3 regions of the Streptomyces sp. NPDC046900 genome follow, and region 1 is predicted to be linked to each of the others. Evidence: riboswitches for the same ligand, from Rfam matches in the RefSeq annotation. Region 1 holds a riboswitch; each other region holds the start of a gene.

What was found. Region 1 has a riboswitch for S-adenosylmethionine ahead of ABZ904_RS11325 (amino acid ABC transporter permease). Riboswitches for the same ligand answer to the same signal wherever they lie in the genome.
Region 2: it holds a riboswitch for S-adenosylmethionine, as region 1 does, so the genes downstream of both, thrC (threonine synthase) here and ABZ904_RS11325 (amino acid ABC transporter permease) in region 1, are expected to answer to the same signal.
Region 3: it holds a riboswitch for S-adenosylmethionine, as region 1 does, so the genes downstream of both, ABZ904_RS05835 (aminotransferase class V-fold PLP-dependent enzyme) here and ABZ904_RS11325 (amino acid ABC transporter permease) in region 1, are expected to answer to the same signal.

The regions. Positions count from the first base shown of each region.
Region 1 covers NZ_JBEYXD010000008.1:157,762-167,948, reverse strand. The annotation lists gene ABZ904_RS11335 (MarR family transcriptional regulator) at 1-77, opposite strand, end outside; gene ABZ904_RS11330 (glutathione S-transferase C-terminal domain-containing protein) at 505-1,386, shown strand; SAM riboswitch class IV at 1,474-1,584, shown strand; gene ABZ904_RS11325 (amino acid ABC transporter permease) at 1,953-2,993, shown strand; gene ABZ904_RS11320 (amino acid ABC transporter ATP-binding protein) at 2,990-3,775, shown strand; gene ABZ904_RS11315 (ABC transporter substrate-binding protein) at 3,849-4,874, shown strand; gene ABZ904_RS11310 (putative leader peptide) at 5,005-5,136, shown strand; gene ABZ904_RS11305 (LLM class flavin-dependent oxidoreductase) at 5,248-6,456, shown strand; gene ABZ904_RS11300 (NtaA/DmoA family FMN-dependent monooxygenase) at 6,479-7,855, shown strand; gene ABZ904_RS11295 (NADP-dependent isocitrate dehydrogenase) at 8,064-10,187, opposite strand, start outside.
Region 2 covers NZ_JBEYXD010000012.1:34,263-44,449, forward strand. The annotation lists gene ABZ904_RS14690 (glucosyl-3-phosphoglycerate synthase) at 1-456, opposite strand, end outside; SAM riboswitch class I at 676-832, shown strand; gene thrC (threonine synthase) at 851-2,131, shown strand; gene ABZ904_RS14700 (MoaD/ThiS family protein) at 2,174-2,449, shown strand; gene ABZ904_RS14705 (cold-shock protein) at 2,898-3,101, shown strand; gene groL (chaperonin GroEL) at 3,539-5,161, shown strand; gene ABZ904_RS14715 (NADH:flavin oxidoreductase) at 5,379-6,503, shown strand; gene ABZ904_RS14720 (MFS transporter) at 6,658-8,145, shown strand; gene murQ (N-acetylmuramic acid 6-phosphate etherase) at 8,264-9,199, opposite strand; gene ABZ904_RS14730 (MurR/RpiR family transcriptional regulator) at 9,321-10,187, opposite strand, start outside.
Region 3 covers NZ_JBEYXD010000004.1:70,636-80,822, reverse strand. The annotation lists gene ABZ904_RS05875 (PadR family transcriptional regulator) at 1-34, shown strand, start outside; gene ABZ904_RS05870 (hypothetical protein) at 60-1,280, opposite strand; gene ABZ904_RS05865 (NlpC/P60 family protein) at 1,325-2,338, opposite strand; gene ABZ904_RS05860 (NlpC/P60 family protein) at 2,557-3,591, opposite strand; gene ABZ904_RS05855 (NYN domain-containing protein) at 3,920-5,269, opposite strand; gene ABZ904_RS05850 (hypothetical protein) at 5,304-5,543, opposite strand; gene ABZ904_RS05845 (rhomboid family intramembrane serine protease) at 5,699-6,430, shown strand; gene ABZ904_RS05840 (Lrp/AsnC ligand binding domain-containing protein) at 6,427-6,708, shown strand; gene ABZ904_RS05835 (aminotransferase class V-fold PLP-dependent enzyme) at 6,788-8,149, opposite strand; SAM riboswitch class IV at 8,343-8,459, opposite strand; gene trpD (anthranilate phosphoribosyltransferase) at 9,202-10,187, opposite strand, start outside.

The DNA.
Region 1 (10,187 bases):
AGTTCGGCCGGCAGCAGCGTGTCCTCGGCCGACCCTTCGCATGCGGGCTGGTCGGCGGGGGCGGGGGAGTCGGCCATGGTCCCCGAGTCTACCGGCCGTCCAGATATGGACACGGGCCCGACAGATGGGGAAATGGGCCGGACCGACCGGGGACGAACCACCGCGTTCCGATGCGACGGGCCCCCTCGCTCTCACATTGCGGACGGCCCCCTTGACGCAGACCGGAGCCCGCTCGACACTCCAGTGGGATTTCCTAGTCAATAGGTAGGGAAACATGGGACGCCTGGAGCCGGTCATCGGCCGTGTGCACCGCACACGTCGGCAGTCCCTTCTTCTGACCTCCCGCCGTCACATCGATCTGCTGCGGGTCTGCAGCGCGGCCGGCGCCTCGAGCTGAACCGGCCGTGCCGGAACCCCGCGCCCCGCCGTGCGGGCCGGGGAGCGTCACCTGCCCGCCGGGCCGCCACCCTCCGCATCTTCGCGTACCAGTACCCGGGGAGAGACATGTCCGCCCATGCCCTGACCGCACTCCCGCCGTCGTCCGTCCCGGCCTTCCGGGGCCGCATCGGCCGCGACGCACGCAGCGGTCACTACGCGGTACCCCGCCGCTACCGCCTCCACCTGTCGCTTCCCTGTCCGCACTGTCTGCGGACAGCCGTCACCCACAGCCTCCTCGGTCTCGACGAGGTCTGCCCCGTGACCCTCCTGCCCGCGGTGCCCGACGGCCCCGGCGGCGAGCACTCCGCGCTGCGCCCGCTGTACGAGGCGAGTGCCCACCACTACCCCGGGGCGGCCGTCGCGCCCGTGCTCAGCGACGACTGGTCGGGCCGGATCGTCAGCACGCACGCCCCGGACATCATGCGCGACCTGGCCCGGCACTTCGGCGCCGGCTGCGATGTGCTGTACCCGCAGGGCGCCGACGCGGAGCTCGAGGGTGTGCGCCGCCTGTGCGCGCAGGGTCTCGAGGCGGCCGCACAGCGCGCCGGTCGGGCCGACGCCGGCGCGGAGGAGCGGGCCGACGCGCTCACCTCGCTGCTGTGCACCCTGCGGGCGCTGGAGGGCCGGCTGGAGCGTCAGGAGTATGTGCTGGGCAACCAACTCACCGCCGCCGACGTGGAGTTGTGGGTGAGCCTGGTGCAACTGGACACCGTGCACCGCTGGCACCTGGACGCAGACGCGGTGCACCGCATCGCCGGCCACCCGCATCTGTGGGCCTACGCCCGCCGGCTGGCCGCCCGTCCGGCCTTCGGCCCGCACCTCGACCTCGACGGCATCGCCCGCCGGCACCACGCGCGCTGCCGTGGTCTCGAGGCCGCGGGGGCGGCGGTGCAGATCCTCGACTGGGCCGCGCACGTGCCCGACAGCGCGCCGGTACGGGCCAGTTGACGGGGTGTCCGTCCGTAGGCCGATGTATCACCTGATGGACGCACATTGACATCGGTTCCGGGGCCTGACTTACTTACGGCTCAGAACGGTCATGAGCGTCAGCGACAAGCCCTGGCTTGCTGACCGGCAACCCTCGCGCCGCGGTGGGGTGCCCCAGGTGACGACCGGACCGGGATGACGTTTCGGTAAGCGCGAGGCCCAAGGGGCCAGGACAGCGACAGGTGGCGGACATGTACGCAGCTTCCAGGACGGCCGCACGCCGTCCTCAGTGCTGCGTACAGCCGTACGCACAGTTGCTCGTCGCCGACCGGGCCGTCGACCTTCTGCGCGTCAGCAGCGCACTGTGTACCGCACCGGGCCGCGCCCGCTGTCGGGGCTGACGACTTCCACCAGCCCCGCCTCCGTGACGAACACCGCTTGAGCGGTGTGCCGTTGTCCGCCCAGCCCCCGGTTCCGTGCGACCCCGTGCGCTGCCCCGCTCCGCAGAGCGACCCCTGCCCTGCCGGCCTGTCGTGGTCACGCACCGCCGCCGCGGTCCTCGGGTGTCCGACCTGCCGGAGCCCTCCATGACTGAACCCCCAGGCACAGCCGTGTCCGTCGACGCCCTGCCGACGGCCGAAGCCACCGCCGACGCCACGCCCACCACTCCAGCCCACCCGGTCCGCGACCCCTCGCCGGACGCTTCCGGCCGACCGCTCACCGCCCAGCGGGTACAGCCCCTGCGCCGCCCCGGCCGCTGGATCGCCACGGCCGTGGTGCTGGTCGTGGTGGCCCAGTTCGTCCACGGCCTGGTCTCGAACCCCTTCTACCAGTGGGACCGGTTCGCCTACTGGTTCCTGCGCCCCACCATCCTCGACGGACTGCTGATCACTCTCGAAGTCGCCGCGCTCAGCGCCGTGGCCGGCCTGCTCGGCGGGATCGTGCTGGCGCTCGCGCGGCTCTCCCGGAGCCCCGTGCTGCGCGCCGTCAGCTGGACCTACGTATGGGCGTTGCGGTCCGTACCCCTGATCGTCGTGCTGATCTTCCTGTACAACTTCAGCGCGCTGTACCGGACGCTGAGCATCGGGGTGCCCTTCGGCCCCGCCTTCCTCACCTTCGACGAGTCCAGGCTGGCCACCGACATGGCCGTCGCCGTGGTCGGTCTGAGCCTCAACGAGGCCGCGTACGCGGCGGAGGTCGTCCGGGGCGGCATCCTCTCCGTCGACCAGGGTCAGCACGAGGCCGCCGCCGCCCTCGGTCTGCCCAGGGGCCACCAGTTCAGGAAAATCGTCTTCCCGCAGGCCCTCAGGTCCATCACCCCGAACTACGTCAACCAGCTGATCGGACTGATCAAGAGCACCTCGCTGGTGTTCTATGTCTCGCTGCTCGATCTCTTCGGCTCGGCGCAGACCATGGGCAGCACCTACCCCGGCGACATCGTGCCGCTGCTGCTGGTCGTCACCGTCTGGTACCTGATCCTCACGAGCATCGTGTCCGTCGTCCAGTTCTACGTCGAGCGGCACTACGCCCGGGGCGCCACCCGCACCCTGCCGCCGACCCCGTTGCAGAGGCTCCGCACCGGTCTGCGTGAGCTGCGGGCACGTGCGCGCAGGGAGGCCGCCGTATGACCACCCAGACGCTCGAGACGCACTCCGCCGCGGTCGAGGTGCACGATGTGCACAAGTGGTACGGCGCCCACCGGGTGCTGGACGGCATCGAGTTGACGGTACGTCCGGGCGAGGTGACCGTGATCCTCGGACCCTCCGGCTCGGGAAAGTCCACCCTGCTGCGGGTGATCAACCACCTGGAGAAGCCCGAACGCGGCTATGTCAGCGTGGGCGGCGAGCCCATCGGCGTCCGCCGGCACGGGGACCGCCTCAAGGAGCTGAGCGAGCGGGTCATCCTGGCCCAGCGCAGCCGCATCGGCTTCGTCTTCCAGAACTTCAACCTCTTTCCGCACCTGACCGTGTTGGACAACGTGGCCCTGGCCCCGAGTGCGACCGGCCGGCTGACCAGGCTTGAAGCCGAGGAACTCGCCCGCGAACTGCTCGCCCGGGTCGGACTCGCCGACCGGACCGGGGCCTATCCGCGGCAGTTGTCTGGCGGCCAGCAGCAGCGGGTGGCCATCGCCCGCGCGCTCGCCCTGCGCCCCGGTGTGATCCTCTTCGACGAGCCCACCTCCGCCCTCGACCCCGAACTCGTCGGCGAGGTGCTGGCCGTCATCAAGGACCTGGCCGGCGGCGGCACCACCCTCCTCATCGTCACGCACGAGATCGCCTTCGCACGGGAGATCGCCGACCGGGTGGTCTTCATGGACGGCGGCCGCATCGTCGAGCAGGGGCCGCCCGCCGAGGTCCTCGGCAATCCACGGCACGAGCGGACCCGGGACTTCCTGAGCAAGGTGCTCTGAAGTCCGCGGCCTTGCCGTTCCCCAAGTCTCCCCCCATGCCCTCATGTTCACCGCCCACCGGACAAGGACAGCCATGCCTGCGCTCCGTCTCCGCCGCCGAATCCTTCGCGGTCTCACCGCGGGAACCGCCGTAGTCGCCCTCGCCGCCGGGCTCGCCGCGTGCGGGGGCGACAGCGACGCCGCCACCACCACGGACAGTGCCTCCTCCGGCACGGTCACCGTGGGCCGGCTCTCCAACGGCGCCGCGCAACAGACCACCCTCCAGGTGCCCGAGGTCACGTCCATCAGCGCCGAGTTGCCCGCGGCCGTCCGCAAGAGCGGCAAGCTGGAGATCGGCGTCGGCGCCCTGCCCTCCGGCTTCCCGCCGCTGGCCTATGTGGGCAGCGACCAGAAGAGTCTCACCGGCGCCGAGCCCGACCTCGGCCGCCTGGTGGCCGCGGTGCTCGGGCTCACGCCCGAGGTGAAGAACTCGACCTGGGAGAACCTCTTCGTCGGCATCGACAGCGGCAAGGTCGACGTCGCCTTCTCGAATGTCACCGACACCGAGGAACGCAAGAAGAAGTACGAGTTCGCCTCCTACCGCCAGGACAACCTCGGCTGGGAGGTGCCCAGGAAGAGCACCTGGAACTTGGGCGGCGACTACGAGAACCTCGCGGGCAGGACTGTCTCCGTCGGCTCCGGCACCAACCAGGAGAAGATCCTGCTGGAGTGGAAGGCCAAGCTGGCCAAGGAGGGCAAGAAGCTCACCGTCAAGTACTTCCAGGACCAGAACAGCACCTACCTGGCGCTGGCCGGCGGAAAGATCGACGCGTACTTCGGTCCCAACCCCGGTATCGCGTACCACATCACTCAGGTCGCGAACACGCCGCAGGCGACCCGGAGCGCGGGCACGTTCTCCGGCGCCGGCGAGACGCTCCAGGGTCTGATCGCGGCGACCGCGAAGAAGGACAGCGGGCTGGCCAAGCCGCTCGCCGAGGCCATCAACCACCTGATCGAGAACGGCCAGTACGCCAAGTGGCTGGCCGCCTGGAACCTCTCGAACGAGGCCGTCACCAAGTCCGAGATCAACCCGCCCGGCCTGCCGGTCGACAACTCCTGATCCCCGCGGCACCGCGACCGGCCGCAGCTCGCACCCGTGTGGGCATCCGGCACCGCCATCTGGTCCGGATGCCCGGCCGGTGGCCTCACACCAGGAACAGAGACCGCGACCAGGGCGTTGTGACGGGGAGATGTGCCGGCGCGCCCGCCGCGCCCGACGTACGGAGGTGACGGACGTGACACATGCACCGCGCACCGTCCGCCTGCACTCCCGGCCCCACATCGATCTGCTGCGCGTGGCCGGCGCGCTCTGTCGCTCCTGACCCCTCCCCGGCCCGGGCCGGGGCTCTCATCCCGCTTCGCTCGCCCGCCGCCGTACCCGGCTTGCGCAAGGGGTCGGCGATCCCGTACGGAATTCAGGAAGGCACCCACTCGTGTCCTCAACTGCTCCTTCCCCTCTGCACCTTGCCGTCGCCCTGGAGGGCACCGGCTGGCACCCGGCCTCCTGGCGGGAACCGGTGGCCCGGCCCGGCGACCTGTTCACCGCCGGCTACTGGGTGGACCTCGTCGCCGAGGCCGAGCGCGGCCTGATCGACTTCGTGACCTTCGAGGACGGCCTCGGCCCGCAGTCCTCGCACTTCCTGGACGCGGACGAACGCACCGACCAGGTCCGCGGACGCCTCGACGCCCTGCTGACCGCGGCACGGGTCGCTCCTCTGACGCGGCACATAGGCCTGGTGCCGACCGTGGTCGCCACGCATACGGAGCCGTTCCACACCTCCAAGGCGATCGCCACGCTCGACTACGTCAGCGGCGGCCGCGCCGGGCTGCGCGTGCAGATCACCGCGCGCCCGAACGAAGCCGCGCACTTCGGCCGCCGCACCATCCCCCGTATCGAGGCTTACGGTGACCCCGCCGCACAGGACCTGGTGACCGACCTCTTCGACGAGGCCGCCGACTACGTCGAGGTCGTGCGCCGGCTCTGGGACAGCTGGGAGGACGACGCGGAGATCCGGGACGTCACGACCGGCCGCTTCATCGACCGCGACAAACTGCACTACATCGGCTTCGAGGGCAGGCACTTCAGCGTCAAGGGCCCCTCCATCACGCCACGCCCCCCGCAGGGCCAGCCCCCTGTCACCGCCCTCGCCCACCAGACCGTGCCCTTCCGGCTCGTCGCCCGCTCCACCGACCTCGGCTACGTCACCCCGCACGACACCGAGCAGGCCCGGGCGATCGTCGCCGAGATCCGGGCCGAGCAGAGCGCGGCCGGGCGGGCCGGGGAACCGCTGCACCTCTTCGGCGACCTGGTGGTCTTCCTCGACGACGACCCCGCCGAGGCCGCCGAACGCCGGGAGCGCCTGGACGCACTCGCCGGGTACCCGTACACCGGCGACGCCCGGATCTTCACCGGCACACCGGCACAACTGGCCGATCTGCTCCTGGAGTTGCAGTCGACGGGACTGTCCGGCTTCCGGCTGTGGCCCGCCGTGGCCGGGCACGACCTGCCGTACATCACCCGCGGACTCGTTCCCGAACTGCAGCGCCGCGGCGCCTTCCGCACCGCCTACGAGGCCGACACCCTGCGCGGGCTGCTGGGCCTTGCCCGTCCCGCCAACCGCTATGCCGCTTCCGCAGCCTGAGCCGGAAGGATTCCCGACCACCATGAGCAAGCCGCTCAAGCAGATCCACCTCGCGGCCCACTTCCCCGGCGTCAACAACACCACCGTGTGGAGCGACCCCAAGGCCGGCAGCCATATCGAGTTCAGCTCGTTCGTGCACTTCGCGCAGACCGCCGAGCGCGCCAAGTTCGACTTCCTCTTCCTCGCCGAGGGGCTGCGCCTGCGGGAGCAGGGCGGCGAGATCTACGACCTGGACGTGGTGGGCCGGCCCGACACGTTCACCGTGCTCGCCGCGCTCGCGGCCGTCACCGACCACCTCGGCCTGACGGGCACCATCAACTCGACCTTCAACGAGCCCTACGAGGTGGCCCGCCAGTTCGCGAGCCTCGACCACCTCTCCGGCGGACGCTCCGCCTGGAACGTCGTCACCTCCTGGGACGCCTTCACCGGCGAGAACTTCCGCCGCGGCGGCTTCCTGCCGCAGGAGGAGCGCTACTCCCGCGCCAAGGAGTTCCTGGCCACCGCCAGTGAACTCTTCGACTCCTGGCGGGGCGACGAGATCGCCGCCGACCAGGCCACCGGTTTCTTCCTGCGCGACGCGAAGGCCGGCGCCTTCGTCCACGAGGGACAGCACTTCGACATCCACGGCCGGTTCAACGTCCCCCGCAGCCCCCAGGGCCGGCCGGTGATCTTCCAGGCCGGTGACTCCGAGGAGGGCCGCGAGTTCGCCGCGTCGAGTGCCGACGCGATCTTCAGCCGGTACAGCACCCTGGAAGCGGGCCAGGCCTTCTACAAGGACGTCAAGGGCCGCCTCGCCAAGTACGGCCGCAGGGCGGACCAGCTGCTGATCCTGCCCGCCGCCACCTTCGTCCTCGGCGAGACCGACGCGGAGGCCGAGGAACTGGCCCGCGAGGTGCGCCGCCGACAGGTCAGCGGCGCCACGGCGATCAAACACCTGGAGTTCGTCTGGAACCGGGACCTGTCCGGCTATGACCCGGACGGCCCGCTGCCCGAGATCGACCCGGACCTCGGCGAACACCACATCGCACGGGGACGGGCGCAGGTGCGCATGTACCGTGACCCGCTGGCCACCGTCCGGGAATGGCGAGAGCTGGCGGCAGCGAACAACTGGTCCATCCGCGACCTGGTGATCAACACCGGCAACCGCCAGACGTTCGTCGGGTCCCCGGCCACCGTCGCCCGGACCATCGACGACTTCGTGCAGTCCGACGCGTCGGACGGCTTCATCCTCGTTCCGCACATCACCCCGGGTGGCCTGGACGTCTTCGCCGACACCGTGGTCCCGCTGCTTCAGGAGCGCGGCGTCTTCCGCACCGAGTACGCGGGCACGACCCTGCGCGATCACCTGGGCCTGGACCACCCCGACGCCGGGACGTCCAGCGAGCGGGCGGCTTCGTAGGACGACGCGGGGCTCTTCCGCTTGTCGCCGGGCGCGGCGCTCGTGCACGTGGGACACGGCGGGCGCGCTCGTTCTCCGCGGCGGCATCGGCCCGGTGGCGGCGAGCCCCGCCGTGGACCGGGTGCGGGCAGGGGCCGACGACGGAACGCGGCCGCCCCGGCCGGAGTGGATCCGGCCGGGGCGGCTGTCCGCTGCTGTGCGGGCTGCCTTACGCGAGGGCGGCCAGCGCCTCGTTCCAGGTGGCCGAGGGGCGCATGACCTGAGTGGCCTTGGCCGGGTCGGGCTGGTAGTAGCCGCCGATGTCGGCCGGCTTGCCCTGGACGGCGAGCAGCTCCTCGACGATCTTCTGCTCGTTGGCCCCGAGCGTCTCGGCGAGCGGGGCGAACGCCTTGGCCAGCTCCGCGTCGTCGGTCTGCTGGGCCAGCTCCTGCGCCCAGTACAGGGACAGGTAGAAGTGGCTGCCGCGGTTGTCGATGCCGCCGACGCGCCGGGTCGGGGACTTGTCCTCGTTGAGGAAGGTCGCCGTGGCGCGGTCGAGGGTGTCGGCGAGGACCTGGGCGCGCTGGTTGCCGGTGGCCTTCGCGTACTGCTCGAAGGACGGCACGAGCGCGAAGAACTCGCCCAGCGAGTCCCAGCGCAGGTAGTTCTCCTTCACCAGCTGCTGGACGTGCTTGGGGGCGGAGCCGCCGGCGCCCGTCTCGAACAGGCCGCCGCCCGCCATCAGCGGGACGACCGACAGCATCTTGGCGCTGGTGCCCAACTCCAGGATCGGGAACAGGTCGGTGAGGTAGTCACGCAGCACGTTGCCGGTGACGGAGATGGTGTTCTCACCGCGGCGGATGCGCTCCACGGACAGCTTGGTGGCCTCGACGGGGGCCAGGATGCGGATGTCCAGGCCCTCGGTGTCGTGCTCCTGCAGGTACTGCTCGGCCTTGGCGATCAGGTTGGCGTCGTGGGCGCGGGTGGCGTCCAGCCAGAACACGGCCGGGTCGCCGGTGGCGCGGGCGCGGGTGACGGCGAGCTTCACCCAGTCCTTGATCGGGGCGTCCTTGGTCTGGCAGGCGCGGAAGATGTCGCCGGCGGAGACGGTCTGCTCGAGCACGACGTTGCCGGCCTGGTCGACCAGGCGGACCGTGCCCGTGGTCGGGATCTCGAAGGTCTTGTCGTGGCTGCCGTACTCCTCGGCCTTCTGCGCCATGAGGCCGACGTTCGGGACCGAGCCCATGGTGGCCGGGTCGTAGGCACCGTTGGCGCGGCAGTCGTCGAGCACGGCCTGGTAGACGCCGGAGTAGCTGGAGTCCGGCAGGACCGCGAGGGTGTCGTCCTCCTGGCCGTCCGGGCCCCACATGTGGCCGGAGGTGCGGATCATGGCCGGCATCGAGGCGTCGACGATGACGTCGGAGGGGACGTGCAGGTTGGTGATGCCCTTGTCGGAGTCGACCATCGCCAGCTCCGGGCCCTCGGCGAGCTCGGCGTCGAAGGAGGCCTTGATCTCCTCGCCGTTGGGCAGCGACTCGAGGCCCTTGAAGATGCCGCCGAGACCGTCGTTCGGGGTCAGCCCGGCCGCGGCGAACGCCTCACCGTACTTCGCGAAGGTCTTCGGGAAGAAGGCGCGCACCACGTGACCGAAGACGATCGGGTCGGAGACCTTCATCATCGTGGCCTTCAGGTGCACGGAGAACAGGACGCCCTCCTCCTTGGCGCGCGCGACCTGCGCGGTCAGGAACTCGCGCAGGGCGGCCACGCGCATCACGGAGGCGTCCACGACCTCACCCGCGAGGACCGGGACGGACTCGCGCAGCACGGTGGTGGAGCCGTCGTCGCCCTTCAGTTCGATGCGCAGCGAACCGGCCTCGGAGATCACCGCGGACTTCTCGGTGGAACGGAAGTCGTCCGCGCCCATGGTCGCGACGTTCGTCTTCGACTCGGAGGTCCAGGCGCCCATGCGGTGCGGGTGGGTCTTGGCGTAGTTCTTCACCGAGGCGGGGGCGCGGCGGTCGGAGTTGCCCTCGCGCAGCACCGGGTTCACGGCGGAGCCCTTGACCTTGTCGAAACGGGCGCGGATCTCCCGCTCCTCGTCGGTCTTCGGCTCGTCCGGGTAGTCCGGCAGCGCGTAGCCCTGGGCCTGCAGTTCGGCCACGGCCGCCTTCAGCTGCGGGACGGACGCCGAGACGTTGGGCAGCTTGATGATGTTGGCCGCGGGGGTCTTGGCCAGTTCGCCCAGCTCAGCGAGGGCGTCGTTGATCCGCTGGTCCTCGTTCAGGTACTCGGGGAAGACCGCGAGGATGCGCCCGGCCAGCGAGATGTCACGAGTCTCCACAGTGACACCCGC
Region 2 (10,187 bases), on a different contig from region 1:
GTCCACGCCGGGGTCGGTGAGCAGCGGGCCCACGATTCCGGAGACGAACTCCGAGGAGAACTCCCTCAGGTCCGCGTCGATGAAGCAGACGATGTCGCCACGGGTGACGAGCAGGGACCGCCACAGCACCTCGCCCTTGCCGGGCACGGCCGGGATCCGCGGCAGGATCGCGTCGCGGTGCACCACCTTCGCGCCGGCCGCCGCGGCGACCTCGGAGGTGCGGTCGGTGGAGCCCGAGTCGACGACGACGATCTCGTCGACGAGTGGGACCTTCTGCATGAGGTCGTGGCGGATGGCGGCGACGATGTCGCCGACCGTCTCCTCCTCGTTCAGCGCGGGCAGCACCACACTGACCGTTGAGCCGGACGAGCGTTTCGCGGCCAGGATCTGGTGGAGCGGGCGATCGGCGACGGACCAGGAGCGGGTGCTCAGCCAGCGCTCTACTTCTTCCAGCACAGTCTGCGACTCCTCACATTCGTACGGCGGTGGTCGGCAGAAGAGATCGGAAGAGATCCCCGAGTGGGACTCGCACGGGGTGCGGGTGGTGATCCGTCCATCTCGCGGTTCGGACGACTCTCTCAACTTTCCTGGCCTTCGGTTACAGTCTTGAACAACGCCGGTGACCATCGCATGTCGGGGGTCGCCGTCGCTCACCACGGTGAAACAACCGCATACCGCTCATCCAGAGGGGCAGAGGGACACGGCCCGATGAAGCCCCGGCAACCCTCCAGTCGGTTCTCGTAGATCGCTCCTGATCGTCTTCGCGAGGCTCCCGGCTAGGGAAGGTGCCAAATCCGTCTCACGGCGAGATGCGTCGTGAGGAAGATGAGGAGAAAGGGCCTCGCCTGACATGGCTGTGCAGACAGTTGCAAGCACCACCGACTCCGTGAATCTCGGTCCCGCCGCGGCTCTCTCGTGTCGTGAGTGCGGCCACCGGGTGCCCCTCGGCCCGGTCTTCGCCTGCGAGGAGTGTTTCGGCCCGCTGGAGATCGCGTACGACTTCTCGGGCTACGACACCGAGGAACTGCGTAAGCGCATCGAGGCCGGCCCCGCCAACATCTGGCGTTACGCGCCGCTGCTGCCGGTCCCGGCGGACGTCGCCGGCAAGCCGAACCTCAACCCGGGCTGGACCAAGCTCGTCCAGGCCGACAACCTGGCGCGCGAGTTGGGCGTCACCGGCGGGTTGTATGTGAAGGACGACTCCGGCAACCCCACGCACTCCTTCAAGGACCGTGTGGTCGCCCAGGCGCTGGAGGCGGCGCGCGCCTTCGGCTTCACCACGCTCTCCTGCTCCTCCACGGGCAACCTCGCGGGCGCGGTCGGTGCCGCGGCGGCCCGTGCCGGCTTCCGCTCCTGCGTCTTCATCCCGCACGACCTGGAGCAGGGCAAGATCGTCATGGCAGCGATCTACGGCGGCGACCTCGTCGGCATCGAGGGCAACTACGACGACGTGAACCGCTTCTGCTCCGAGCTGATCGGCGACCCGGCGGGCGAGGGCTGGGGCTTCGTCAACGTCAACCTCCGTCCGTATTACGCGGAGGGGTCCAAGACCCTGGCGTACGAGATCGCCGAGCAGCTCGGCTGGCGGCTGCCCGACCAGATCGTGGTCCCGATCGCCTCCGGCTCGCAGCTGACGAAGATCGACAAGGGGCTGCAGGAGCTGATCAAACTGGGGCTCGTGGAGGACACGCCCTACAAGATCTTCGGGGCGCAGGCCGAGGGCTGCTCGCCGGTGTCGGTCGCCTTCAAGGCGGGCCAGGACGTCGTACGGCCGCAGAAGCCGAAGACGATCGCCAAGTCGCTGGCCATCGGCAACCCGGCCGACGGTCCGTACGTCCTCGACATCGCGCGCCGCACGGGCGGTGCGGTGGAGGACGTGACGGACGATCAGATCGTCGATGCCATCAAGCTGCTCGCCCGTACGGAGGGCATCTTCGCCGAGACGGCCGGTGGCGTGACCGTCGGTGTCACGCGCAAGCTCATCGAGAGCGGTGTCCTCGATCCGGCGAAGACGACGGTCGTCCTCAACACCGGCGACGGTCTCAAGACGCTGGACGCGGTGGCCGGCACCGGGCTCACCGCCACGATCCGCCCGAACCTGGACTCCTTCCGTGCGGCCGGGCTCGTCTGAGCGCCCGTCCCGCCGGCCGTACCCCACCGGAGGTCACACCCCATGAGCGTCACCGTCCGCATCCCGACCATCCTGCGCCCCTACACCGGCGGCCAGGCCGAGGTTCCCGCCGAGGGCGGGAACTTGGCGGAGGTCATCGCCGACCTGGAGAAGAACCACACCGGCATCGCGGCCCGCGTCCTGGACGACCAGGGCAAGCTGCGCCGCTTCGTCAACGTGTATGTCAACGACGACGACGTCCGCTTCGAGCAGGGCCTCGAGACGGTGACGCCGGACGGCGCCGGCGTCTCCATCATCCCGGCGGTGGCGGGCGGCTGACGGTTACTCGGCCAGCCGATCATTACCCTCGGTAACTCAAGTCACCGAGAGTTCATCGAATTGCCCTCTCCGTGAGACAAGCGGAGGGGGCAATTCTGCATGGTTGAGCACGGTACAGTTGGGGAACCCGCTCCCGGTTTCCCCGCCGGGTGCTCTGAGTTCCTGCCGTAGGCCGATAAGAAGTAGCCAAAGTAGGCAGGGTTTTTGAGCCATTCGCTCCTTTTGCAGGGCCCGACTTGCCCTGAATTCGGATGAATTCTCCGTACATTCCCGACCGGTCGTGCCCGGAATTCTCGTCCGATTGACCTGTTGCAGACGGCAGTTGGACAGATACATTCAGCCGCGGTCGACGCGTTCCGGCGCACGCCCCCAACCGTTGGGGGGTGAGGTCTGACCCGGGTCCGCGAAGTGTGGATCTGTGCAAGGGCCAGTAATAGGGGAGTTAGGCATGGCTCAGGGCACCGTCAAGTGGTTCAACGCGGAGAAGGGGTACGGCTTCATCGCGGTCGACGGTGGTGCGGATGTTTTCGTCCACTACAGCGCGATTCAGATGGACGGCTACCGCACCCTGGAAGAGGGCCAGCGGGTCGAGTTCGAGATCTCGCAGGGTCAGAAGGGGCCGCAGGCGGACATGGTCCGACTGGCCGGCTGAAGAACGCGCCGACGACTGAACTGTTCGACGTGTCGAGGGGCTCGTATCCCGGTTCGGGGTACGAGCCCCTCGGTTTGCCCGGGGCGGGGGCGCGCGGGCGCGCCCTGGTCAGCCCGCGTTCACCTGAGTACCCCCTCGCGCCCACCCGCCACCCGGCCGCCACCCCTCAACGAGCCCGCTCCGCGGGCGCACCTCGCGCCCACCCGCCACCCGGCCGCCACCCCTCGACGAGCCCGCTCCGCGGGCGCACCTTGCACTCGGAGGGGGCGAGTGCTAATCATTGGCGTTAGCACTCTGAAGGTGAGAGTGACAAAAGAAGGACCGGGTCGGTGAGGCCGCGGACCGGGTGGGGCAAGGAACCTCCGGCCGGGGCCGTCCGTCGCGGGCGCGGGCGCGGTCCGAAGTAATCACCCCCAGTCCTGGAGGGACCACTTCACATGGCCAAGATCATCGCGTTCGACGAGGAGGCGCGGCGTGGCCTCGAGCGCGGCATGAACCAGCTCGCGGACGCCGTCAAGGTGACCCTCGGCCCGAAGGGCCGCAACGTCGTCCTCGAGAAGAAGTGGGGCGCCCCCACGATCACCAACGACGGTGTCTCCATCGCCAAGGAGATCGAGCTCGAGGACCCGTACGAGAAGATCGGCGCCGAGCTGGTCAAGGAAGTCGCCAAGAAGACGGACGACGTCGCCGGTGACGGTACGACCACCGCGACCGTGCTCGCCCAGGCGCTGGTCCGCGAGGGCCTGCGCAACGTGGCCGCCGGTGCCAACCCGATGGCCCTGAAGCGCGGTATCGAGAAGGCCGTCGAGGCCGTCTCCGCCGCCCTGCTCGAGCAGGCGAAGGACGTCGAGACCAAGGAGCAGATCGCCTCCACGGCCTCCATCTCCGCCGCCGACACCCAGATCGGCGAGCTGATCGCCGAGGCCATGGACAAGGTCGGCAAGGAAGGCGTCATCACCGTCGAGGAGTCGCAGACCTTCGGTCTCGAGCTGGAGCTCACCGAGGGCATGCGCTTCGACAAGGGCTACATCTCGGCGTACTTCGCCACCGACATGGAGCGTATGGAGGCCGTCCTCGACGACCCGTACATCCTGATCGCCAACCAGAAGATCTCCTCGGTCAAGGACCTGCTCCCGCTGCTGGAGAAGGTCATGCAGTCGGGCAAGCCGCTGCTGATCATCGCCGAGGACGTCGAGGGCGAGGCCCTGTCGACCCTGGTCGTCAACAAGATCCGCGGCACCTTCAAGTCCGTCGCCGTCAAGGCCCCGGGCTTCGGTGACCGCCGCAAGGCCATGCTCGGCGACATCGCCATCCTCACGGGCGGCGAGGTCATCTCCGAGGAGGTCGGCCTCAAGCTGGAGAACGCGACCCTGGACCTCCTGGGCCGCGCCCGCAAGATCGTCGTCACCAAGGACGAGACCACCATCGTCGACGGCGCCGGCTCCTCGGAGCAGGTCAACGGCCGGGTGAACCAGATCCGCGCCGAGATCGAGAACAGCGACTCGGACTACGACCGCGAGAAGCTGCAGGAGCGCCTGGCGAAGCTGGCCGGCGGCGTGGCCGTCATCAAGGCCGGTGCCGCCACCGAGGTGGAGCTCAAGGAGCGCAAGCACCGCATCGAGGACGCCGTCCGCAACGCGAAGGCCGCCGTCGAGGAGGGCATCGTCGCCGGTGGTGGCGTGGCCCTGCTGCAGGCCTCCCAGGTCTTCGAGAAGCTGGAGCTCGAGGGCGACGAGGCCACGGGTGCCGCCGCGGTCAAGCTGGCGCTCGAGGCCCCGCTGAAGCAGATCGCCGTCAACGCCGGCCTCGAGGGCGGCGTCGTGGTGGAGAAGGTGCGCAACCTGACCCCGGGCCACGGCCTGAACGCCGCGACCGGCGAGTACGTCGACCTGGTCAAGGAAGGCATCATCGACCCGGCGAAGGTGACCCGTTCCGCCCTGCAGAACGCCGCCTCCATCGCCGCGCTGTTCCTCACCACCGAGGCCGTCATCGCCGACAAGCCGGAGAAGGCCGCCGCGCCCGCCGGTGGCGGCATGCCGGGCGGTGACATGGACTTCTGATCAACCCCGGTTGATCGACCGTCCTTCAGACCGAGGGCGGCACCCCCTTCAGACAGGGGGTGCCGCCCTCGGGCGTGCCCGGGATCACACGCGGGGCCGCCCGCGTGCCGGAATGCCATACCGACCGGACGGGTTGTCTTCTACGCACAGGTATCGATGCATGCGCACATACCAGCTGGTTTCCCCCAGTCCGATCCCTGCCGAGGAGCTCTCCCACGTGACTGCCCCCGCCTCCGCCTCCCGAGCGGCCCAGATCCTGTCCCGTCCCGTCACGCTGAACGGCCTGACCGTCCCGAACCGGATCGTCATGGCGCCCATGACCCGACAGTTCTCGCCGGGCGGCGTCCCCGGCGAGAACGTGGTCTCGTACTACGAGCGCCGCGCAGCCGCCGGCGTCGGTCTGATCGTCACCGAGGGCACCTATGTGGGCCACGACTCGGCCGGTCAGAGCGACCGCGTCCCACGCTTCCACGGCGAGGGGCAGCTGGCCGGCTGGGCCAAGGTGGCCGAAGCGGTGCACGCGGCCGGCGGGACGATCGTGCCGCAGCTGTGGCACATCGGCATGGTGCGCAGGCAGGGTCAGCCGCCGTTCGCGGACGCGCCCGCCGTCGGCCCCTCCGGACTGCGCCTCGACGGCACCGAGGGTGCCGGCGAGGCGATGACCCGGCAGGACCTGGACGATGTCATCGGCGCGTTCGCCGAGGGTGCCGCCGCCGCGGAGCGGATCGGCTTCGACGGCGTCGAGTTGCACGGCGCCCACGGCTATCTGCTCGACCAGTTCCTGTGGTCGGGCACCAACCGGCGCACCGACGCGTACGGCGGCGACCCGGTGGCCCGCACGAAGTTCGCCGCGGAGATCGTGGCCGCCGTGCGGGAGGCGGTCTCGCCGCACTTCCCGGTCCTCTTCCGCTACTCGCAGTGGAAGCAGGAGGCCTACGACGCCCGGCTCGCCGAGACCCCGGACGAGCTGGAGGCGATCCTGACCCCGCTGGCCGCGGCAGGTGTCGACGTCTTCCATGCCTCCACCCGCCGGTACTGGCTCCCGGAGTACGAGGGTTCCGACCTCAACCTCGCGGGCTGGACCAAGAAGCTGACCGGCAAGCAGGTGATCACCGTCGGCTCGGTGGGCCTGGACGGCGACTTCCTCAAGGGCTTCCAGGGCGAGGGCGCCCCTCTCAAGGGGATCGACGACCTCCTGGACCGCCTCGAGCGCGACGAGTTCGACATGGTGGCCGTCGGTCGCGCGCTGCTCCAGGACCCGCAGTGGGCCCGGAAGGTCCTCGAGGGCCGCTTCGACGAGCTGAAGCCCTACGACGCCGCAGCCCTGAAGACCCTGCACTGAGCGACCCGCGCCGCCCCGCGTCCCGAGCGGCGCGGGGTGGCCGCGCGTCCGGACGGAGAACGCCGAGGCCCCGTTTTTAGCTTGCTTAAGTCAATCAATCGGATTAAGGTTGCCTGAGTCAAGCACGCCTGCACTCCGACGGAGGCGCCCTCCCATGTCCGACGCACCCACCCGGCCCGCCGGAGCATCCCCAGCACCCGGGTCGAACCTCCTGGTCGTGGTGCTCGCCTTCGGCGGCATCGTGGTCTCGCTGATGCAGACCCTGGTGATTCCCATCGTCCCGGAGCTGCCCAAGCTCCTGAACGCCTCGTCGGCGGACACGGCCTGGGCCGTCACCGCGACCCTGCTCGCCGCCGCCGTCGCCACCCCGGTGATGGGCCGGCTGGGCGACATGTACGGCAAGCGCCGCATGCTGCTGGTCGGGCTGGCCATGCTGGTGCTGGGCTCGGTCACCGTGGCACTGAGCGACGGCCTGACGCCGGTGATCGTGGGACGCGCCCTCCAGGGACTGGCGTCCGGCGTCATCCCGCTCGGCATCAGCATCATGCGCGACGAACTGCCCGCCGAGCGGCTGGGATCGGCTACCGCGATGATGAGCGCCTCCCTCGGGGTCGGTGGCGCCCTCGGTCTGCCGACCGCCGCGGTGATCGCCGAGAACTTCGACTGGCACGTGCTGTTCTGGACCTCGGCGGTGCTCGGTGCGGTCGCGGCCGTGCTCGTCCTGGTCTTCGTACCGGAGTCGGCGGTGCGCAGCGGCGGCCGCTTCGACGTGCTGGGCGCCCTCGGCATGGCGGCCGGTCTGGTCTGCCTTCTGCTGGCGGTCTCCAAGGGCGCCGACTGGGGCTGGAGCGGCGGCACCACGCTCGGCCTGTTCGCAGCGGCCGTCGTGATCCTGGTGGTGTGGGGCTTCTTCGAACTGCGCATCGAGCAGCCGCTGGTTGACCTGCGCACCACGGCCCGCCGTCAGGTGCTGGTCACCAACCTGGCCTCGGTGGCGCTCGGCTTCGGCATGTTCGCCATGTCCCTCGTCATCCCCCAGCTTCTGCAGCTGCCCGCGGCCACCGGCTACGGCCTCGGCAAGTCCCTGCTGACGGCCGGCCTGGTCATGGCACCCTCCGGCCTGGTGATGATGGCCACGGCCCCGGTCTCCGCCGCCGTCTCACGCGCCAAGGGACCCAAGGTCACCCTGATGATCGGCTCGCTGATCGTGGCCGCCGGCTACGGAATCAACATCCTGCTGATGGACCAGGTCTGGCACTTCGTGCTGGTCTCCTGTGTCATCGGCGCCGGTGTCGGCTTCACCTACGGTGCGATGCCCGCCCTCATCATGGGCGCCGTGCCCGCGTCCGAGACCGGGGCGGCCAACAGCCTCAACACTCTGATGCGGTCCATCGGTACGTCCACCGCGAGCGCCGTGGCCGGCGTCATCCTCGCCCACATGACCACCACTCTCGGGCCCGTCACCCTGCCCGCGGAGAGCGGCTTCAAGACCGTCCTGGCCATCGGCGCCGGTGCCGCACTGCTCGCCTTCGCCGTGGCGTCCTTCATCCCGCGCCGCGGCCCGGCCGACGAGCGGTCCTCGTCCGCCACGGGAGCAGGCGCGCAGGAACCGGCAGGTGAGGTCTCCGGCGCCACGTCGTGACGCTGCTTCGGCAGGAATGCGCAGGCCGGCGGCGCATGAGGTACCGGGTACCTCATGCGCCGCAGAGCCGGGCGGGGGCCCTCACCGCTCTCCGGCTGGAGAAGGCTGCGGACCGGGGTCAGCTCCCCGCCTTGTCCAGCGCCAGGCGCAGCCGCCCCCCGCTCTCCGCGAGCAGCCGGGCCGCCGACGGTCCGTCCACATCGCCCAGGATGGTCAGGATCGCGTTCTTGACCTCGCCGCCGGTGGCGGCCAGGGCGTGTTCGATCTCCTCGTCCGCCGCGCCGGTGGCCAGGGCCACGATGCGGCGGGAGCGGGCCCGCAGCTTGTCGTTGGAGGCACGGACGTCGACCATCAGGTTCCCGTACGTCTTGCCCAGCCGGATCATCGTGATCGTCGAGAGCATGTTGAGGACCAGCTTCTGCGCGGTGCCCGCCTTCAGACGCGTCGAGCCGGTCACCAGCTCGGGTCCGACGACGATCTCGATGCCGTGGTCGGCGGCGGCCGCGAGCGGGCTGTCCGCGTTGCAGGACAGGCCGACCGTGAGTGCGCCGTGCGCCCGGGCGTGTTCCACCGCCGCGACGGCGTACGGCGTACGGCCCGAGGCGGAGACGCCGACCAGCGTGTCACGGTCCGTCAGCCCCAGCGCATCGAGATCTTCGGCCGCGAGTTCCCGGGAGTCCTCCGCCCCTTCGACCGAGGTGACCATCGCGCCGGGGCCGCCCGCGATCAGGCCCACCACCTGCGAGGGGTCCGTGTTGAAGGTCGGTGGGCACTCGGAGGCGTCCAGGATGCCGAGCCGTCCCGCGGTGCCCGCGCCCGCGTAGACGAGGCGGCCACCGCGGGCCATCCGCTCGGCGATGTCGTCGATCGCGGCGGCGATCTGCGGGAGCCGGGCGGCCACCGCGGCCGGCACGGTCGCGTCCTCGCCGTTCATGATCTTCGCGATCTCCAGCGTCGGGAGCTGGTCGATCTCGGCCAGTTCGGGCCGGAACGCCTCGGTGGTCAGCGTCTCCAGCTCGGCTCGGAGATCGCGGGGGCGGGACGAGGGGGTCATGACGGACCGCTCTTTCCGGTGCGTGTGGTGTCGCGCCCTCGCTGGCGCGCCGGGAACTGCGTGACCGGCCATGGGACCCGCGGCCGTACTGCCTCGTTCGGTCCCGGCCTCCCGCGGAGCGTCACCGCTTCGTTCCGCCGCGTGGGCGGTGACGGTGCGCCAGGGCCTCGTACGAGGCGGACAGGGCGGGCGCCGCGGTCTCGTACGTCCGTTGCGCCACGCCGACGAACAGGCAGTCCACGACCAGGAGTTGGCTGGTACGCGAGGACATCGCGGCCGGCCTGAGCTCGCTCTCGCGCGCCGTGGACGTGGTGAGGATGTGATCGGCGTACTGCGTCACGGGCCCGTCCGGACGGCCGGTGATCGCCACGGTCGTCGCGCCGTGCTCGAAGGCCACGCGCAGCGGCTCGATCACGTCGCCGGTGGAGCCGGAGTGGGTGATCGCGATCGCCACGTCCTTCGCGCGCAGCTGCACGGCGTTGGTGACCGCGAGATGGGGGTCGTTGGGCGCATGCGCTATGAGCCCTATGCGCAGCAGTTTCTGGACGAGGTCCTGGGCGACGAGCCCGGACGCCCCGATGCCGTACACGTCGATGCGGCGAGCGGTGGCGAGCGCCGCGACCGCGGCTCCGAGCTGCACGGTGTCGATTCCGGCCGCCGTGTCCGCGAGGGTCTGCTGCTCGTCGTAGGCGAGCTTGGCGACGACGTCCCCGATGGAGTCGTCGACGGCGATGTCGGCGGTGACGGCCGGGGCGCGGCCCGACTGCTGATGGGCGGCGAGTCCGGCGAGGGCGAGCCGCAGGTCGCGGTAGCCGGGATAGCCGAGGAGTCGGGCCGTGCGGACGACGGTTGCCTCGCTGGTCCCGGTCAGTTCGGCGAGCCCGGTCACCGTGAGGGCCGCGCAGCCGGCCGGGTCACCGGCGACCGCCTCGGCGACGCGCTGCATGGACCGGGTCATCGAGGGTGCGAGGGTCCGCACCTTTGCGGA
Region 3 (10,187 bases), on a different contig from region 1:
GCTGCGGGGAGCGATCGCGCGGCTGGAGGGCTGAGCCCGCTGCCGGGAGCGGCCCGCCCTCAGCCCAGTTGCGCCTTCAGATAGGCCCGCCACTGCCGGGTGAACTCCTCCGGCGTCAGCCCGAGCACCTTCTCCAGCGCGCCCTCGACCGCGCCCGCGCGCTGGTGGTGGTCGCCCACCGCCCGGTAGAACTCGTTCAGCCGGGCCTCTCCCCAGCGGCCCGCGATCATCCGGCAGGCCATCCAGCCGCCCTCGTACGCACGGGCGAGCCTCCCCGCGTCCCCGGCGAAGGCGAAGTCCTCGTCGCCGGGCAGCGCGGCCGGAAGGTGCCCCCGGGCAACCACGCCGGCGAGTTCGGGGGCCACCTGCGCGGGCGTGAGCCCGCTGCTCCGATAGCCGACCCAGTCGGCGTACCCCTCCGAGAGCCACAGCGGGGTGGCCGGCGTGGTGTGCGCGCGGGTGGCGACATGGGTGGTCTCGTGCGTGACGACCACCTGTCTGCCCACGTCGCCGAGGAGGCTGTACGCCTCCGGATTGACGATGATCCGGTCCGCGGGCGCCTTCGCCGTGCCCCCGGCCTCGCCGGTGGTGACCGCCGCGATCCCCCGGTATCCGGACGGTGCCGCACCGAGCAGCCCCGCCATCTCCTTCAGCGACCGCGGTACGAGCATCACGACGTGCCCCGGCCAGTCGGCGCCCCACGCCGCGGTGACGGCGGGCACCGCACGGTCCGCGAGGCGCGCGTAGTCCCGCAGCGCGCCCGGCGGCTGGCCGACCCCGAGGACCAGGCTGTGCGCCCCGCGGACGACCTCGACGGCGCCCTGCTCCCACAGTTGCCGGCCGGCCCCCGCGGCGGGCTGGTCGGAGCCGATGTACCAGCGTCCGCCACTGCGGGTCAGCCGCAGCGCGCGGGCGGCGGTGACCGGCGCCCGGTCGTAGCCCTGGATGCGGTAGCGCAGTTCGGCGTCCGCGGTGGCGGAGTCGCCGGTGCGGTGCAGGGACGTGAGCCGGTACGACCAGGCGGCCAGCGGGACGGCCCGGAGGTTGCCGAACTCGGCCGCGCCGGAGGCGGACCCGCCCGCCCCGTCGCCGGACGGGACCTCGGTCGCCAGGAACGCGGAGCGGTCACCGCCGAGGACGGCCGCCGCCCGCCGGTCGAGGACCCGCTGCACGGCGGAGGTCTGGGCGTCCGGGGCGGGGCTCCCCGAGCAGCCCACGAGCCCTGCGAGCACCAGCACCCAGACCGCCAGCACTCCCCGAAGACGCCCACGACCAGCCACCTTCCGATCGTACGCGGCGGTGCGACCGCCTATCGCCGCCGTGTTCAGGGCCGGATGACCGACGAGACGGGCATCATCCCGACCGGGTCGTAGCGGACCTCGGCCCCCGGATGGGGAGCGTGGATGACCCGCCCGCCGCCGACGTACATCGCCACATGGCTGGCGTCCGAGCGGTAGACGACCAGGTCGCCGGGCCGGGCCTGGGAGAGCGGCACCCGGTGGCCCGCGTACCGCTGCTGCTGCGAGGTGCGCGGCAGACCGATGCCCGCCCTCGCGTACGACCACTGCATGAGGCCCGAGCAGTCGAAGCCGCCGGGCCCGTTGGCACCCCACACATAGGGGCGGCCGAGCGCGGAACGTGCCGCGTCGACGGCGACCGCGGCGCGCGAGCCGGGCGGGGCGATGTCGATGAGGCCGGGCAGGTCGCCGCCCGAGCGCGATGCCCGCCCGTAGGCGGCGCGCTCCGCGGGCGGCAGGGAGTTGATCAACCGTTGCGCCGTGGCCAGCTTCCGCTCCACGTCCTTCTTGTGCCGCGCGACGGCCTTGCGGGTCTTCTCCAGCTCGGCGAGTTCGTCGTCCACCACCGCCCGTTCCCGGGCCAGTTCGCGCAGGGTGCCCTGGAGTTCCCTGAGCTGTCCGGCCTGGCGGGCGCCGATCCGGTCGAGCACGGCCGCCCTGTCGAGGTAGTCGGCGGGGTTCTCCGAGAACAGCAGCGCGAGCGAGGAGGCGAGGCCGCCGGAACGGTACTGGGCCCCGGCGAGTTCGCCGAGCGCATCGCGCATGGCGTTGACGCGGTCCTGCTGCCGGGCGATCCGGTCCTGGGCCCGGCCGACCCGGCGGCGCAGCGAACCGGCTTGCTCCCCGGCCTTGTTGTACGCCTCGGTGGCCCGCTCGGCCTCCTCGTACAGCCGGTCCATCGCGGCCCTGGGGTCGCGTGGTGCGGCCTGGGCCGGTACGGCTCCGAGAGCCGCGGCCGCCGCTGCGGCGGACAGGACGGCGGCCGTGGCGCCACGGCCCCGGCCGAACCCGGATGGTGCAAGACGTCGATGGGACCCCACGTCCGGTCGCGCTCCCTTCCGCTGACGAGCCCCCGCCACCCGGTGGGGGAAACGCGGCAGACAGTAGCCGGATGATCACTGCCCGGCCAAAGAGGCCGACCTGCGCAGACAATGTGAAACCCCGCCGCTGACGCAGGTCATCGGCGGGGCACGGGGTCAGCGGGAGACGCTGGAATTCGCTCGTTCGGGCGGGTCGGGAGAGCCGCCGCGGAAGGACGTCAGATACGGACGCCGAACTGGAAGGGCATATCGCTGATCGCCTCGTAGCGCACGACGGCGCCGGTGTGCGGGGCGTGCAGAACCTGGCCGTTGCCCGCGTAGAGGCCGATGTGGTGCAGGTCGCCGTAGAACAGGACCAGGTCGCCGACCTTGAGTTGGCTCTCGCTGTAGATGCGGGTGCCGGCGTTGGCCTGGTCCTGGGACCTACGCGGAATGGAGACACCGGCCTGGGCGTAGGCCCAGGAGGTCAGACCGGAGCAGTCGAAGGAGGAGGGGCCGGAGGCGCCGTAGACGTAGGGCGAGCCGATCACGCTCTGGGCGGCCGCGAAGGCCGCGCCGGCGCGGCCGGAGACCGTTCCGGGGTTGCCGCTGAGGGCGGTGCGGGCGCTGGCCCGGCTGGAGCGGGCCTGCTCGGCCTGAAGGGCGGACCGTTCCTGGGCGGTGAGGCTGTTGAGGAGCTTCTGCGCCTCGGCGAGCTTGCCCTGGATCTCCCGCTTGTTCTTGCCGAGTTCGGCGCGGGTGGTGGCGAGGTCCTTGAGCTTGTCGGTGGCTTCCTGCCGCTCCTGGGCCAGCTCGCGCTGCTTCTCCTGGATCTTCTTCAGCGCCTCGACCTGCTGGCTGCTCAGCTGGTCGAGCGTGGACGCCTTGTCCAGGAAGTCGTCCGGGTTGGAGGAGAGGAAGAGCTGCACGGAGGGGTCGATGCTGCCGGTGCGGTACTGGGCACTGGCCATCGTGCCTATGCCGTCGCGCAGTTGGTTGAGCTCGTCCTGGCCCCGGGCGACCTTGTCCTGCAGGGTGGAGATCTCCTTCTCCAGCTTCGCCTGCTTCTCCTTGGCCCCGTCGTAGGCCTCAGTGGCCTTCTCCGCCTCTTGGTAGAGGTTGTCGACCTTGGACTTGACCTCGTCCTTGCTCGGCTTCTCACTGGGGGCCGCATTGGCGGCCTGCGCGCTGATGGCCACGGCGGCGGCGGCGGCGGTGGTGAGCACGGTCACACGGGCGCGGCTCGGCTGCTTGGGTCGACGGTGGGACGCCACGTGGGCGAGCTCCTTCTTCCTTCAGCCGCCTACCGACACGCCGGTGGGCGGTGCCCTCCGCCGTCATCCACCCCTTGTGAGTGATCGCCCGTGCGGAGGTTCGAAGCCAGACCCTAGTGACCCATCTGTGATCAGTTCAAATCCCGAGCGCAAAAATCTCAGTCACGCAACGCATTCTTTGCGCGGAACTCACGTGCAGTGATACCGCCTTGACGCTACGTTGCGTGACGATCTCCCCAATTCGGGCATGACCGACGGATGTTGCGCTTGGTGCGTTGGTGATCCATGGGGTGTTCGGCGCAAGAGGCAAGCCGAGCCAGGGAGTCCGTTATGCCCGGGAAAGTCGCTTCAGCAGCATCGCCGACGCGACCGGGCGCGCGCCCGCCCTGGCGACCCCGTCGGCCACCTCGCGATCGGTGGAGGCCACGATCACCGGCCGGCCCGGCGGCTCCGCGCGCACCAGCTGCCGGATCAACTCATCGGCGGTGACCCCCGGTTTGGAGAACAGCACCCGCACCCCGCGCGGCGGTGCGAGCAGGACGGGCGCGGCCAGTTCGGCTCCGTCGAAGACGCAGGTGACCTCGGCGCCGGTCTGCGCGGCGAGCTGCGAGAGCTGCCCGAGGAGTCTCAGCCGCTGCTTCTCCAGCGGCATCTGCGGATAACCGGTCTTGGTGACGTTGTAGCCGTCGACGACCAGGTGCGCCTGCGGCAGTGCCAGCAACTGGTCGAGGATCGCGGGATCGTTTTCGGAGAGCGCACGGGCCGCGATGTCCTTCGGGGTCATCCGTCCCGGCTCCACCGCGTCCACGGTCTCGGCCGGCCGTACGGAGACCGGCGGCAGCGCCAGCTCCCGCCGCAGCCCCTGCGCCGCCTCCAGCACGGTGTCCAGAAGCAGCCGGACGCGCATGTCCTCGACGCTGCGCCCCTCGCGCGCCGCTCTGCGCGTGGCCTCGAGGTTGGCCTCCACCTCGCCGAGGCGCGCCTTGAGCCGGCGGCTCTCGCTCTCGGCGGAGGACACCGCCGTCTGCCCCTCGGCACGGACGGCCTCGATCTCACTGCGGGCCTTGCGCAGGGCGGCCTCGCCGCGCTTGACGTCACTGAGGGCGGCACGCAGCTTGCGGTGAAGCGATTCGGCTTCCCTGCGCACCGACTCCAGTTCCGTACGCAGCCGTTCGGTCTCGGCCCGGGTCTGGCCGCGGGCGGCCACCAACTCCTCGCGCAGCCGCTCCAGCTCGGCCCGGCTCTCCTCGTCGGCACGCTCGGCGTGCGCGCGCTGGGCCTCCTCGCCCGCGGCGGTCACCAGCTTCACCCAGCCCACCGGACGCAGTACATAGGCCGCGGCGGCCACGTCGAGCGGGTCCGCGGCCGCGGGCGGCGAGCCGGAGTCGAGGGCGTCGGCGAGCTCCGGCTGAGCCTCTCGGAGCTTCTCCCCGATCCGCTGCCGGAACAGCGCATCGGTCTCCAGGGACGCCGCCATCGCGTTGCCGGCGAACTTCGCACGGCGGTTCGGAGCGAACCGGGCATACTGCCGCAGCTGTGCGGGCAGTTCGCCGAGGGTCAGCCCGCCGAAACCGTCGGAGACGATCTGCACGACCCGGTGACGCACACCGTCGGGCAGCGGACGGTCGAGCACCTCAGCGGTGCCGTCGACCGGCTCCCCGCCCGAAGTCTCCACCATCCGTCACCCCAATGCCTGTGCGAGGCCGCCTCCCTCAGGAGCCGGCGCCCGGCCTGTCCACGAGTTCCACCTGATCCACGGCGTTGCACCAGCGGCACCGCACCGACTCGATGGTCTCACTGACCACCTCGCGCTCCTCTACCTTCGGCTCTCCGGCCAGATCGAGGTGCACGTACTCGACCACCTTCGACGAGCGGGTGACGTCGAAACGCGTGAGGTTGCCGCAGAGCGTGCAGCGCCACCGGGTCGTTTCGGTCGGGAGGGGAACCGTCATCGTGGCTTCTCTTCCTTCTTCCAGTCTCCGTGATGCGCCAGTTTCCCTGGAGCGTGTGGCTCGTAACCCTACGGCCTGGCGAGTACCCGCCGCCTGCCCGTCTCAGCGGCGAGGCACTCTGTGCCCATCAGTGCGGTTACGCCATGCTCTGTCCCATGTTCAGCACCTGGAGCAGGACGGCCGCCGGAGCCCTGCGGGGACAGTCGGCGCCGGTGACGTACGGCCTGATCGCCCTGTGCTGTCTGATCTTCGTGATGGGACCGGCCGCGGGCCTGAATCCGGCGTACGGCACCGGGGACGCGTTGCTGGCCGCCGAGCGCGCCTACTTCGCCCGCTGGGGCGTGGTGCCCGCGGAGCTCTTCAGCGGGACACCGCGGGCCGCGATCACCCCCGTGACGGCACTGTTCGTCCACGGCACCTGGGTGCATCTGCTGGGCAACATGCTCTTCCTCTATGTCTTCGGGGCGATGACCGAGGAGCGGATGGGCCATCTGGAGTTCGCCCTGTTCTACCTGGGCTGCGGCTACCTGGCGCTGCTCGGGTACGCCGCGGCCAACGAGAGCTCGGCCCAGGCGCTGGTCGGGGCCTCCGGGGCGATCTCCGCGGTCCTCGGCGCGTTCCTGTTCCTGTTCCCCAAGGCCAGGGTGACCAGTCTCTTCCCCTTCCTGCTCTTCCTGCCGCTGCGCTTCCCGGCGTGGGTGGTGCTGCCCTTCTGGGCCGCCCTGCAGTGGATGGCCGCGGGCCGCGCCAGCCAGGGTCCGGGGGTGGCCTACCTCGCCCACCTGGTCGGCTTCACCCTCGGCTTCGTCTACGCATGGGTGCGCTACGGCCGTACGAGTAGGGTGAAACCCCCAGTCCAGGCCCCCGAGGGAGAACACCAGCCGTGATCACCGCGATCGTCCTCATCAAGACCAGCGTGGACCGGATCCCCGAGATCGCCGAGTCGATCGCCGCGCTGGACTCCGTCAGCGAGGTCTTCTCCGTCACGGGCACCTACGACCTCATCGCCATCGTCCGGGTCAAGGCCCACGACGACCTGGCGGACGTCATCCCCGGGCGGATCAGCAAGATCCCGGGCGTTCTGGGCACCGACACGCACGTCGCCTTCCGCACCTACTCCCAGCACGACCTGGAGGCGGCGTTCGCGATCGGGCTCGACAACTAGCGGCCCCGGCCGCAGGGGCCGCTCTCCCGTCCGCCGCGGGGCGGACGGGAGAGAGCCCACCTGGTCGTGTCCCCGTGGCTCAGACCGCCGGCACGCAACGGCCGTCCTCCGTGCGGTAGTTCCACTTCGCACCGTCGCGGACCAGTTCCTTGACCGCACCGAGGAAACGCTCCACGTGCTCGTCGGGCGTGCCCGCACCGAAGCTGACGCGGATCGCGTTCAGCGACTTCTCACCGGGTGCCGCCTCGGGGGCGCCGCACTCCCCCTGGGTCTGCGGGTCGGCGCCCAGCAGCGTGCGCACCAGCGGGTGGGCGCAGAAGAGGCCGTCGCGGACGCCGATGCCGTACTCCGCGGAGAGCGCGGCGGCGAAGTGGGAGCTGTTCCAGCCCTCGACGACGAAGGAGATGACCCCGACGCGGGGCGAGTCGTCGCCGAAGAGGGAGAGCACCTTGACCTCCGGGACCCCGGCCAGCCCTTCCCGGACCTTCTCGATCAGGTACTGCTCGCGGGCGACGAGGGCGTCGAAACCGGCCTCGGTGAGGGCCTTGCAGGCCGAGGCGATGGAGTAGGCGCCGATGACATTGGGCGAGCCCGCCTCGTGCCGTGCGGCGCTCTCGTGCCACTCGACGTCCACTCCCCCGTCGGTGCGCCGGGTGACCTTGCGGCTGGCGCCCCCGCCCGCCAGGTAGGGCTCGGCCGCACGCAGCCAGTCGGCACGGCCGGCCAGGACTCCGGAACCGAACGGCGCGTACAGCTTGTGCCCGGAGAACGCGATCCAGTCGACGTCCAGGTCCTTGACCGACACCGGGTGGTGCGGGGCCAGCTGGGCGGCGTCCAGCACGATACGGGCGCCGTGCGCATGGGCGGCCGCCGCGAGCTCGCGCACCGGCCACAGCTCGCCGGTGACGTTCGAGGCGCCGGTGACACAGACCAGGGCCGGGCCGTGGGGATCGCGGTCGGCGAGGGCGCGCTCCAGGGTCGCGACGGCCTGCTGCGGAGTGCGCGGGGCGTCCAGGCAGGTGACGCGCGCACCCCGCCAGGGCAGCAGGGAGGCGTGGTGTTCCGTCTCGAAGACGAAGACCTGGCAGTCGTCCGGAAGGGTGGCGGCGAGGAGGTTGAGCGAGTCGGTGGTGGACCGGGTGAAGATCACCTCGTCCTCTTCGTGGCAGTCGAGGAACGCGGCGACGGTCCGTCGGGCGTTCTCGAACAAGTCGGTGGACAGCTGCGAGAGGTATCCGGCACCGCGGTGGACGCTGCCGTAGTACGGGGCGTAGGCCGCCACGTCGTCCCAGACACGCTGGAGTGCCGGGGCGCTGGCCGCGTAGTCGAGCGCGGCGTAGGTGACCTCTCCGCCTGTGACGAGCGGGACGGCGACATCCCGGCCCAGAACGGGCAGCGGGGCACAAACGGACGGGTCGGCGGCAAGGGTGGAGACGGACATGGGTGCACTCCCGTGTGAGCAGGTGGGATCGCCGTGCCGGACGGCGCGCACGACGGCGCGCGGCTGCGTCATCGGCACGGGAAAGGTGAAAAGAGGTGAAAAGGGGATGCGGAAGCGGGGCTCTGCGGCCCTATCGCATTCGCTTGCTCACGGAAGGCTCCCTCGAACGACCAGGACCCCTGGTGACGCGAGGGGTCCGCGCTTGCCGCAGACCTCGCTGCCTACGGCCTGGTCCTCACCCGGGGCACCCCGCCACGGACGGAGGGTTGCCGGACAGCCGGCCGGGGCCGAATGACTGTCGCTCATGACCTGCACAGGACGCTACGGGACGTGATCGCACGGCCGCAACTTCTGTCCGGATGCCGGGATGCACACAGGGTTGCGAAGGCCCGGTCCGGAGAGGGGCCGCGCGCACGGCTGTGGTGGGCGGTCCGGGGACGGGGACGCGAACACGGCCACGCGGGGCCGGACCGCAGACCACGCCCCACACACGACCACGACGACAGCGACCCGCGCACGGCCACGAAGGCCGCACCGGAGACGGGGACGCGCACACCGCCGTGGGGGCCGGACCGCAGATCGCGATCCACACACGCGTACGACGGCCGCACCGCCGACAGCGACCCGCGCACGGCCACGAAGGCCGCACCGGAGACGGGGACGCGCACACCGCCGTGGGGGCCGGACCGCAGACCGCGATCCACACACGCCTACGACGGCCGGACCGCAGACCACGAGCCAAGCACGGCCACGACGGCCGGACCGCCGACCGCGACCCGCACACCGCCACCAAGGCCGCACCCGAGACGGGGACGCGCGCGGGTACAAAGGCCGCTCCGCAGACCGCGACCCGTACGTCGCCACGAAGGCCCATCCACAGCCGGGGATGCGTGCACGGCCGCGAAGGCGCCTGAGCGCCGGACGGGCGGCCCGCCGGGCAGCGATGCCTGGTGGGCCCCACCGGCCCTGAGCCGGTGGGGCACCCCTGTCAGGCACACCCGGAACAGCCCGTAGCGGAGCCGAGGAGCACCGCGCCCCGGGCCCCACGGGCATCAGGCGTGGGTCGCCGCCACCCAGTGGTCCAGCGTCCGCTTGGCCGCCCCCGAGTCGATGGACTCCACGGCCTTCTCCATCCCGGCCCGGATCTGCTCCGCGAGCGACCCGGAACCCGGCTCCAGCGCCACCAGCGCCGCCGCCGAGTTCAGCAGTACGGCGTCCCTTACCGGGCCCGTCTCACCGGTCAGCACCCGTCGCGCCACATCGGCGTTGTAAGAGGCGTCGGCACCGCGCAACGCCTCCACCGGGACCAGCTCGATCCCCACGTCCCGGGGGTCGAAGGCCTCCTCGGTGACCTTGCCGTCGCGGACGATCCAGACCCGGGAGGTCGATGTGGTCGTCAGCTCGTCCAGACCGTCGTCGCCCCGGAACACCAGCGAGGAGTTGCCGCGCTCGGCGAGGACCCCCGCCACGATCGGCGCCATCCGCGGGTCAGCGACACCCACGGCCTGGGCCTTCACCCGCGCCGGGTTCGTCAGCGGGCCCAGGATGTTGAACGTCGTACGGATTCCCAGTTGCCCGCGCGCCGCCGCCACGTGCCGCAGCGCGGGGTGGAACTTCACCGCGAAGCAGAAGGTGATCCCGGCCTCCTCGGCCACCTCGGCCACCCGGTGCACCGGCAGCTCCAGATTGACCCCGAGCTTCTCCAGCACGTCCGAGGCCCCGGACGCGGAGGACGCGGCCCGGTTGCCGTGCTTGACGACCTTGGCTCCGGTGCCGGCCACCACGATCGACGACATCGTGGAGATGTTCACCGTCTTCGCGCCGTCACCGCCCGTACCGACGATGTCGACCGTCGGCCCCGGCACCTCGATCACGTTCGCGTGCTCGTACATCGCACGGACGAGGCCGGTGATCTCCTCCACCGTCTCGCCCTTGGCCCGCAGTGCCACCGCGAACCCGGCGATCTGCGCGTCCGACGCCTCGCCGCGCATGATGCGGTCCATCGCCCAGGCCGTGTCGTCCGCGCTCTGGTCACGGC